Regions from separate parts of the Streptomyces sp. NBC_00080 genome, predicted to be linked through region 1. Evidence: riboswitches for the same ligand, from Rfam matches in the RefSeq annotation. Region 1 holds a riboswitch; the other holds the start of a gene.
What was found. Region 1 has a riboswitch for cyclic di-AMP ahead of OHU34_RS24900 (transglycosylase family protein). Riboswitches for the same ligand answer to the same signal wherever they lie in the genome.
Positions count from the first base shown of each region.

Region 1 (4,274 bases):
GCCGAGCGGGACTTGCCCTCGAACTCGTACTTGCCGTCCTTGTAGAACTCGGACGCGGCGACGTCGAGCGCGAGCGCGATCTGCTCGCCGGGGACGTAACCGGCCTGCTTGATGGCCTCGATGATGAGGTCGAGCGCGGCGCGGTTGGACTCCAGGTTCGGGGCGAAGCCGCCCTCGTCGCCGAGGCCGGTGGACAGGCCCTTGGTCTTCAGCACCTTCTTGAGGGTGTGGTAGACCTCGGCACCCCAGCGCAGGGCCTCGGAGAAGGACTCCGCGCCGATCGGGGCGATCATGAACTCCTGGATGTCCACGTTGGAGTCGGCGTGCGAGCCGCCGTTCAGGATGTTCATCATCGGCACCGGCAGCAGGTGCGCGTTGGGGCCGCCCAGGTAGCGGAACAGCGGCAGGTCGCTGGCCTCGGAGGCGGCGTGCGCGACGGCGAGCGAGACGCCGAGGATGGCGTTGGCGCCGAGCGAGCCCTTGTTGTCGGTGGCGTCCAGGTCGAACATGGCCTGGTCGATCAGGCGCTGCTCGGTGGCGTCGTAGCCGACGAGCTCCGGGCCGATCTGCTCGATGACGGCGAGGACGGCCTTCTCGACACCCTTGCCGAGATAGCGGTTGGGGTCACCGTCGCGGAGCTCGATGGCCTCGAAGGCACCGGTGGAGGCGCCGGACGGAACGGCGGCACGACCCGTGCTGCCGTCGTCGAGGCCGACCTCGACCTCGACCGTGGGGTTGCCTCGGGAGTCCAGGATTTCCCGGGCTACGACGACGTCGATGGACGGCACGAGCATCTCCTTCTTGGGATGTGACGCTGGTTGTGCGGGGCCCGGGGGCCTTGATGAGCCCTTGCTGAGCCTTGCGACTAGAGCCTAACCGCCCCGGGACCGTCGGCAGTCGACCGACCGTCCCGTGGACAGACAGACGGTACCTATTGTTTCCGCCCGGAACAAAGGGGGTGGCCGAGAAAAGCCGACAGGAAGTGACGAACGGGCAAAGAGAAACCCCGCTCCGGTGCGTACGGGGGAACACGCACCGGAGCGGGGGGCCCGTGGGGACGGGGGGTGACCCTCACGAGGTCTTCAGTGTGCCGACCTCGCATATGAGGGCGCTGTGGCTTCTCTGGGGGCCAGGTGTCACTTCAGGTGGAGCTGCTGGCCCGGGTAGATCAGGTCGGCGTCGGTGACGATGTCCTTGTTCAGCTCGAACAGCTTCGCCCAGCCGCCCTTGACCTTGTGCTTCTCGGCGATGGAGCTGAGGGTGTCGCCCTTGACGACCTTGTACTCGCCGTCACCCTTCTTGACCTTCTTGCCGGTCGGGGTGGTGACCGTCTTGGAGGCGGCCGGGCGGTCGGTCGAGCGGGAGGCGCTCTGCTCCTCGGTCGAGCGGCTGCTGGTGCTGCCGCTGTTCGACGAGCCGGAGGAGCTGGACGAGCCGGAGGAGCTGGACGAGCCGGCGCTCGAGCCGTTGTAGGCGGCGCCGGACAGGCCGGTGCCGCAGACCGGCCAGGCACCCTTGCCCTGACCCGCGAGGACCTTCTCGCCGATGGCTATCTGCTGGGACTTGGAGGCCTGGTCGGCGGTGGAGGCGTAGGCGGTGCCGCCGTACGCGGCCCAGGTGGACGCCGAGAACTGCAGACCGCCGTAGTAGCCGTTGCCGGTGTTGATGGACCAGTTGCCGCCGGCCTCGCACTGGGCGACCGCGTCCCACTCGGAGGCGGTGGCGGCGGAGGCGTTGCCGGCCGCCAGCAGCGGGGCGGCGATGGCGACGCCGGTGACGCCGGCGAGCGTGGCGACGCGGGTCGCCTTGGAGGGACGGCGGTGCTTGCCCTTGGCGGAAAACAGCATGGTGGATCCCCTCACCGACGCCTGCGAGGTGAGCTGTCGGGTTCGGGCCGTGTGAGTTGCCCGGCCACCTCCTCGCCCGTCGGAGCGCTGCTCCGTGGGAGGTGTGGCTTCACCCCTAGCCGTTCCGGTCAACCGACCGGTCCGGCACTTACCTTGGGTCCCCCGCTCCTGCCTACGGCGCTTGACGCGACGACTGTTCCCGGGTCGTCGCTGGCAGGATTCGGCGTTGCGACGGCCGGGGCTCGGGTTGCCGAGCGGCCTCGACCGTAGACACGCGATCGGTGGAATTTCAAAGACGATCAGGGCTTCTGAGACTCATCCCACACTTTCACCAAACCGGACATTCGGCGCGAAGCGTGACGCGAACTCCCGCTGTTTTTCTTGGGCTTTGCGCCCTATTCCACCCCTGTGTCGAGGGTCTGACCGGCGGCGATGGCGCTCGGGTCAACACCGATGAGGTCCCTGTTCTCGGCGTAGAGGGCACGCCATCCGCCGTCGATGCCAAGGGAGTCGGCGATGGATTCGAGGGAGTCGCCCTCCTGGACGACGTAGGTGGCCGCGGCATGCCGGCCCGCGGACGCGGCGGTGGTGCCGTCCACGCCGGCGTCGGTCGCGCTCCTGGTCGCGGCCTCGTCGGCGGTGGCGCCGCGATGCTTGCCCGAGCCGAGGGAGCCGGTGTCGACCAGGCTCCAAGAACCTTCATCCTGGACGTATTTGTCCGACTCGTCCGCACCCGGGGTCGCCGTGGGTGAGCCGGCGCCCGTCGAGCCGTCGCCCCGGCCACCGGAACCGCCGGACGTGCCGGAACCGTCCGTGGTGGCGGAGGAAGAGGACGAAGGGGATGAAGCGGACGCCGAAGGCGAACTGGAGGAATCGGCGGACGAGTCGGACGATCCGGCCGAGGAGTCCTCGTCGGTCGTGGAGCCCGAGGAGCCGGACAACCCCCGGGACAGGTCGGACAATCCGGAAGAACCAGATGAGTCGGACGAGCCGGAGGAGTCGTCCGCCACGCCGGTGTCCACGTTCAGCGCGCCGTTCTCCTGGGTGAGCCCGGAGGTCAGCCCGCAGGTGCCCCACGCGCCGATCCCCTCGGCCGCGAGCACCTTCTGCGCGACGGCGATCTGCTGGCTGCGGCTGGCCAGGTCGGGACTGGTCGCGTAGTCGAGGCCACCGTGCGCCTCCCAGTCCTTCTGGGTGAGGCTCAGGCCGCCGTACTCGCCGCCACCCTCGTCGGCGCTCCACGAGCCGCCGGTCTCGCACTGCGCCACCTTGTCCCACACCGTGCCGTCCGCCGCACTCGCGCCGGAGGCGGCGAGCAGCGGGATGGCGATGGCGGAGCCCGTCACTCCGGCCGCGACAAGGAGAGCCGGGGCCTGGCGGGGGCGACGGTGACGACCGTTCCCGGAGAGCATGCGAGGGGCCTTTCTCTGGACAGCACTGACCGGCGCGGCGGGTGAAACCGTTGCGTCGCGCTGACGAGAGAACGTATCGGCAGACGATCACTTGTCACAAGTTAATGCCGCGCAGATCACGTGAAGATCACAGACTTGAGTGTTGGTCACCTTTGCTCCGCCGAACGGTCACACTCCGGCTGACATCCGGTCAGGTACGGATCACTCATGAGCCGGAACGCACCGGAGTGAACTCGACCGGCAAAGTCCGCAGCCCGCGCATGATGAGCCCGCCGCGCCACCTCAACTCGGCCGGATCCACGGCCAGTCGGAGATCGGGCAGCCGGGTGAGCAGGGTCGCCAGCGCGGCCTGGCCCTCCAGCCGGGCCAGCGGGGCTCCCAGGCAGTAGTGGATGCCGTGGCCGTAGCCCAGGTGCTGGTTGTCACGGCGGGACAGATCGAGGGTGTCGGGGTCCGAGAAGCGCGCCGGATCACGGTCGGCGGCCGCCAGCACCACGAGCACGGGGTCGCCCGGCGCGATGTCCTGGCCGCCGATGCGCAGCGGCTCGGTCGCGAACCGCCAGGTGGCGAGTTCCACGGGGCCGTCGTAGCGCAGGAGTTCCTCGACGCCCGTTTCGAGCAGACCGCGGTCGCCTTCGTCCTCGGTGAGCGACCGCTGGAGGCGTGCGCGCTGCTCGGGATGGGTGAGGAGGGCGTAGGTGCCGTTGCCGATGAGGTTGACGGTCGTCTCGAAGCCCGCGAACAGCAGGATGAAGGCCATGGCGGCGGCCTCGTTCTCGGTGAGGTGCTCGCCGTGGTCCGAGGCACGGATCAGACCCGAGATGAGGTCCTCGCCGGGAGCCGGGTCGGCGGGAAGCTCCGCGCGCTTGCGGTGGATGAGCTCCAGCAGATACCCGCGCATCTTCTTCACCGACCGCGCGACACCGCCCCGCGGGCCCCCGCCGTGCCGGATCATCATCCCCGCCCAGTCGCGGAAGTCGTCCTGGTCCTCACGGGGGACGCCCAGGAGGTCGCA
Region 1 is NZ_CP108235.1:5,548,348-5,552,621, reverse strand. It holds gene eno (phosphopyruvate hydratase) at 1-794, opposite strand, end outside; gene OHU34_RS24900 (transglycosylase family protein) at 1,137-1,847, opposite strand; cyclic di-AMP (ydaO/yuaA leader) riboswitch at 1,851-2,037, opposite strand; gene OHU34_RS24895 (transglycosylase family protein) at 2,243-3,259, opposite strand; gene OHU34_RS24890 (cytochrome P450) at 3,465-4,274, opposite strand, start outside.

Region 2 (4,274 bases), 540 kb from region 1:
GGCCGGTCCCCGGGGTGTACGGGTACGGCCGGGGTCCGGCCCACGGCCAGGGGTACAGCGCCGGATTCGGCCATCCGACGGCGCCGGTGTACGGCAGTCCGGCGGCGCCGGTGTACGGCAGTCCGGCGGCGCCGTCGTACGGCAGTCCGGCGGCGCCGTCGTACGGGTACGGATACGGCTACGGGTACCCCGCGGCACACGTCCCCGGGCCCGGACCCGGCCCCACGCACGGACCCGGACCGGGGTATCCGGCGGGACCGTATCCCGCTCCCCACTCGCAACGGTAGGCCGGGCTGGGCAGCTCGGACCGGCGCAGGTCGGGTCGAGACCCGGTTCGGGTCGTCAGGCCGAGGCGCGGGTCAGCCGGGTGATCTCCTCCGCCGTCAGTTCCAGCTGCGCCACCCCCAGCAGCGCCGGCAGCTGCTCGACCGTCCGCGCGGAGGCGATCGGCGCGGCCACCGTCGGCTGCGCGGCGAGCCACGCCAGGGCGACCGTGGGGATGGCGGTGTCGTGGGCCTGGGCGATCTCGTCCAGGGCGGTGAGGACGTTGCGGCCCCGCTCCGTGTCGAGGTGCTTGGCGGCGCCGGCCGCGCGGGCGCTCTGCACGGTCGTACCGGGCCGGTACTTGCCGGTGAGGAAACCGGCGGCCAGGGCGAAGTACGGGACGGCGGCGAGGCCGAAGCGGGCGGCGAGGTCCTGCAGTCCGCCCTCGTAGGTGTCGCGGGAGACCAGGTTGTAGTGGGGCTGGAGGGCGACGTAGCGGGCCAGGCCCTCACGGTCGGAGAACTCCAGGGACTCCTGGAGACGCTCGGGCGTGATGTTGGAGGCGGCGATGTGCCGCACCTTGCCCGCCCGCACCAGCTCGTCGAGCGCGCCGACGATCTCCTCGACGGGCACCTCGGGCTTGTCGAAGTGCGTGTAGTAGAGGTCGATGTGGTCGGTGCCCAGACGGCGGAGCGAGGCCTCGGCGGCGGCCTTGATGTTGTCGGCGGACAGGCCGGGGAACTCGGGGTGCTGGCTCACCTTGGTGGCGATCACGACGTCGTCGCGGTTGCCCCGGGCCTGTACCCACCTGCCGATGATGGTCTCGGACTCACCGCCGCTGTTGCCGTCGATCCACGCCGAGTAGGAGTCGGCGGTGTCGACGAAGTTGCCGCCCGCGGCCGCGTAGGCGTCGAGTACGGCGAAGGAGGCCGTCTCGTCGGCGGTCCAGCCGAAGACGTTGCCGCCGAGGGAGAGCGGGAAGACGTCGAGGTCGGAGGAGCCGAGCTTGCGAAGAGAAGTCATGCTTCGTGTCAACGGGCGCCGACGGCCCGCCCATTCCGGGCGTGACGCGAAGAACATGTGAACAGCACGTATGACCGGCACCTGTGACCGCGGCTGTGACAGGCACAGACCGGCAGCCCCGACGCCGAGGGCGTCGGGGCTGCCGGGAGGATCAGGATGGAGAGACGGATCGGGGCTCGGGAGGGACGACTCAGGGGTTGAGGCCCTTGTCGCGCAGCCAGGCCGCCGGGTCGATGCCTTCGGCGCTGCCGCCCGGGTGGACCTCGAGGTGGAGGTGGGCCCCGGTGACGTTCCCGGTCGCGCCCACCCGTCCGATCACATCACCGGTGGCGACCTTCTGGCCGACACTGACGCTGATCGACGACTGGTGGCAGAACCACAGCTCGGTGCCGTCGTCCAGGGTCAGGATGGTGCGGTAGCCGTAGGAACCGGCCCAGCCGGCCTCGGTGATGGTGCCGCTGTGGACGGCCTTGATGAGCGTGCCCGTCGGCGCGGCGAAGTCGAGACCCGTGTGGTAGCCGGAGGACCAGAGCGAACCGGCCTGACCGAAGGTCGAGGTGATGGTGTACGAGGAGGTCGGCAGCGTGTACTGCTTGGCCAGCTCGGCCAGGCGCGCGGCCTCGGCCTTGGCGGCTGCTTCCTCGGCGGCCTTCTTCTTCGCGGCGGCGGCCTTGGCCTCCGCCTCCTTCTCGGCCTTGGCGGCGGCGTCGGACTCGGCCTTGGCGGCTGCGGCGAGAGCCTTGACCTCGACCTGCGACTGCTGCGACTCGGCCTGCGCCATGATCCGGCTGCGCAGCGCCTCGCCGGCGTCGGCGGTGCTCTCCTCGGTGTCCACGGCGGCTTCCGAGCCGAAGCTGGCGAGGGCCGGCGCGGCTTCCGGGGTGGGCTCGTCGTCGTCGGAGATGAGCGAGCCGACGTTGGGCAGGTCCGGCATCGAGATGGAGACCGGGGCCTTGCCGGTGTTGGCGCTGGCCATGCCACCCGCGCTGACGGCGGCTATGACGCCGACACCGAGAACGGTGGAGCTGCGGGCGAATCCGCCGCCGCGCTGCTTGGCGACGCGGTGCTTGCCGCGTACCGGGCGAGTGGACTCCGCGGTGGGGTTCCACTCCTCCCAAGGTCCCTCGTCGGTGCGGTAGTCGCCGTAGCCGAAGGTCTCGGTGGGCCGCTGGCTGGGCGCGTACGGGGCCTCGGGGGCAGGCGGGTTGGACGCCACGCGGGCGCACTCCTTTCCTTCCGTCGCCTACCGGGTTAGCTGACGGGTTCGGAGCGGGAAGGTCTCCTACGCGCGTATACCGGTCGTGGACTCTGCGAGTTCACGACGGCTTCCGCGTGATTCACCCCATGGTGGTGGTTCCCCGGTTCCCTTGCGGGATTCGGCACGTGCCGCACGGAGCCGACTCTGGTGCCGGCTGGGACGACCGCGCTGCGTTATCGAACGTTAATAGACCCGGGGGTGGGTTTCCAAGCTGTTCCTCTTGATCAACAACATTTCCGGCCTGGACTTTTGGGCTACCAGCGGTGAAAAACGGGCGAGTTGACCACGCCTCGACATGCCCCGGAAACGCTTCGTCAGTCACGGGAGTTTTGATGGTGACCCAGTCGTTATGCGCAGGGCGGTCGTCCGGTCACCAAGAGTGAGGAAGAGGGCGGAGTCGTCGGAGTCGCCGAAGCAGTCGAAGTGGTCGACGAAGCACCGAAGGCCGGAACCCTTTCGGATTCCGGCCTTCGGTTTATCAGTAGCGGGGACAGGATTTGAACCTGCGACCTCTGGGTTATGAGCCCAGCGAGCTACCGAGCTGCTCCACCCCGCGGCGATGAACACAACTGTACGCCATCAGCGGGACGGAAAGCACATCGGTTGATCCGCGGGGCCCCAGCGGCCTCAGAGGAGGTGCCGGTTCGGCTCCTTCGCCCGCTCCTCGTACTCCGGGAGCACGAGGACGTCGACGCCCTGGGCCGTCAGCAGGCCGGTTCCGTCCGCCTCGGTGACGAAGGTGTCCGGCTCGCGCCAGGCCGTGACCACCCTGCGCACCCCCGCGTCGAGGATGAGGCGGGCGCACGGGGCCGGGCGGGAGGAGCGCCGGGCGCACGGTTCGAGGCTGCTGTAGACGGTGGCGGTGGACAGCCGGGGGTCGGCGGGATCGAGCTTCGCGAGGGCGGCCTCCTCGGCGTGCACGACCGGGTCGCCGGCCTCGCGGGAGTGCCCGCGTGCCAGCTCCGTGCCGTCGGCGGCCACGATCACCGCGCCGACGCTGAAGGCGGTGCCCGACGGCGGGCAGTCGGCGGCGAGGGCGCAGGCGAGGGCCAGCCAGTGCCGGTCGGCCGCGGCGGGCAGCGGTCCGGCACCGGGGGCGGTGGGCTCGTAGCGGTTCAGGACGACGTCCTCGATGCGCCGGGTCTCCACCAGACGCAGGCGTCCGCCCTGGTAGCCGCCCGGTCCGAACAGGCGGGGCGCGGCCGGGTCGCCCACGAAGAGCGGGGCGAGGACGAGCTGGAGCTCGTCGGCGAGGCCCTGCCGGAGCAGCTGGGTATGGATCGTTCCGCCGCCCTCGACCATGAGCCGCCGTACGCCGCGCACGTCGTGGAGGTGTTCGAGGAGGCGGCGCCAGTCCAGTTCGGGGCCGAGCGGGACGGCGTCCGCGGCAAGGCCCAGCGCGTGGACCCGCTCGGCGCCCTTCTCCGTCGTGTACACGATCTTCTCGCCGCCCGTGTGCCAGAAGTTCGCCGCCGGGTCGAGGTCCCCTGAGCCGCTGACGGTGACCTTGAGGGGGTACGGCGGCAGTCCGGCGGCCTCGCGGGCGGCGCGGCGCTCGGGGGAGTTCACGAGGAGCCGGGGGTTGTCGGCGCGGATCGTGCCGGCGCCGATGAGGATGGCGTCGACGGAGGCCCGCACCTCGTCGACGCGGTCGAAGTCGGCGCGGCCGGAAAGGAGCAGGCGCTCGGGCGTGGTGTCGTCCAGATAGCCGTCGAGAGAGACGGCGGCG
Region 2 is NZ_CP108235.1:5,011,755-5,016,028, reverse strand. It holds gene OHU34_RS22520 (PrsW family intramembrane metalloprotease) at 1-287, shown strand, start outside; gene OHU34_RS22515 (aldo/keto reductase) at 343-1,287, opposite strand; gene OHU34_RS22510 (M23 family metallopeptidase) at 1,478-2,503, opposite strand; cyclic di-AMP (ydaO/yuaA leader) riboswitch at 2,511-2,679, opposite strand; tRNA gene OHU34_RS22505 (tRNA-Met) at 3,028-3,101, opposite strand; gene OHU34_RS22500 (dihydrofolate reductase family protein) at 3,173-4,274, opposite strand, start outside.
Region 2: another riboswitch for cyclic di-AMP. It lies ahead of OHU34_RS22510 (M23 family metallopeptidase); the one in region 1 lies ahead of OHU34_RS24900 (transglycosylase family protein).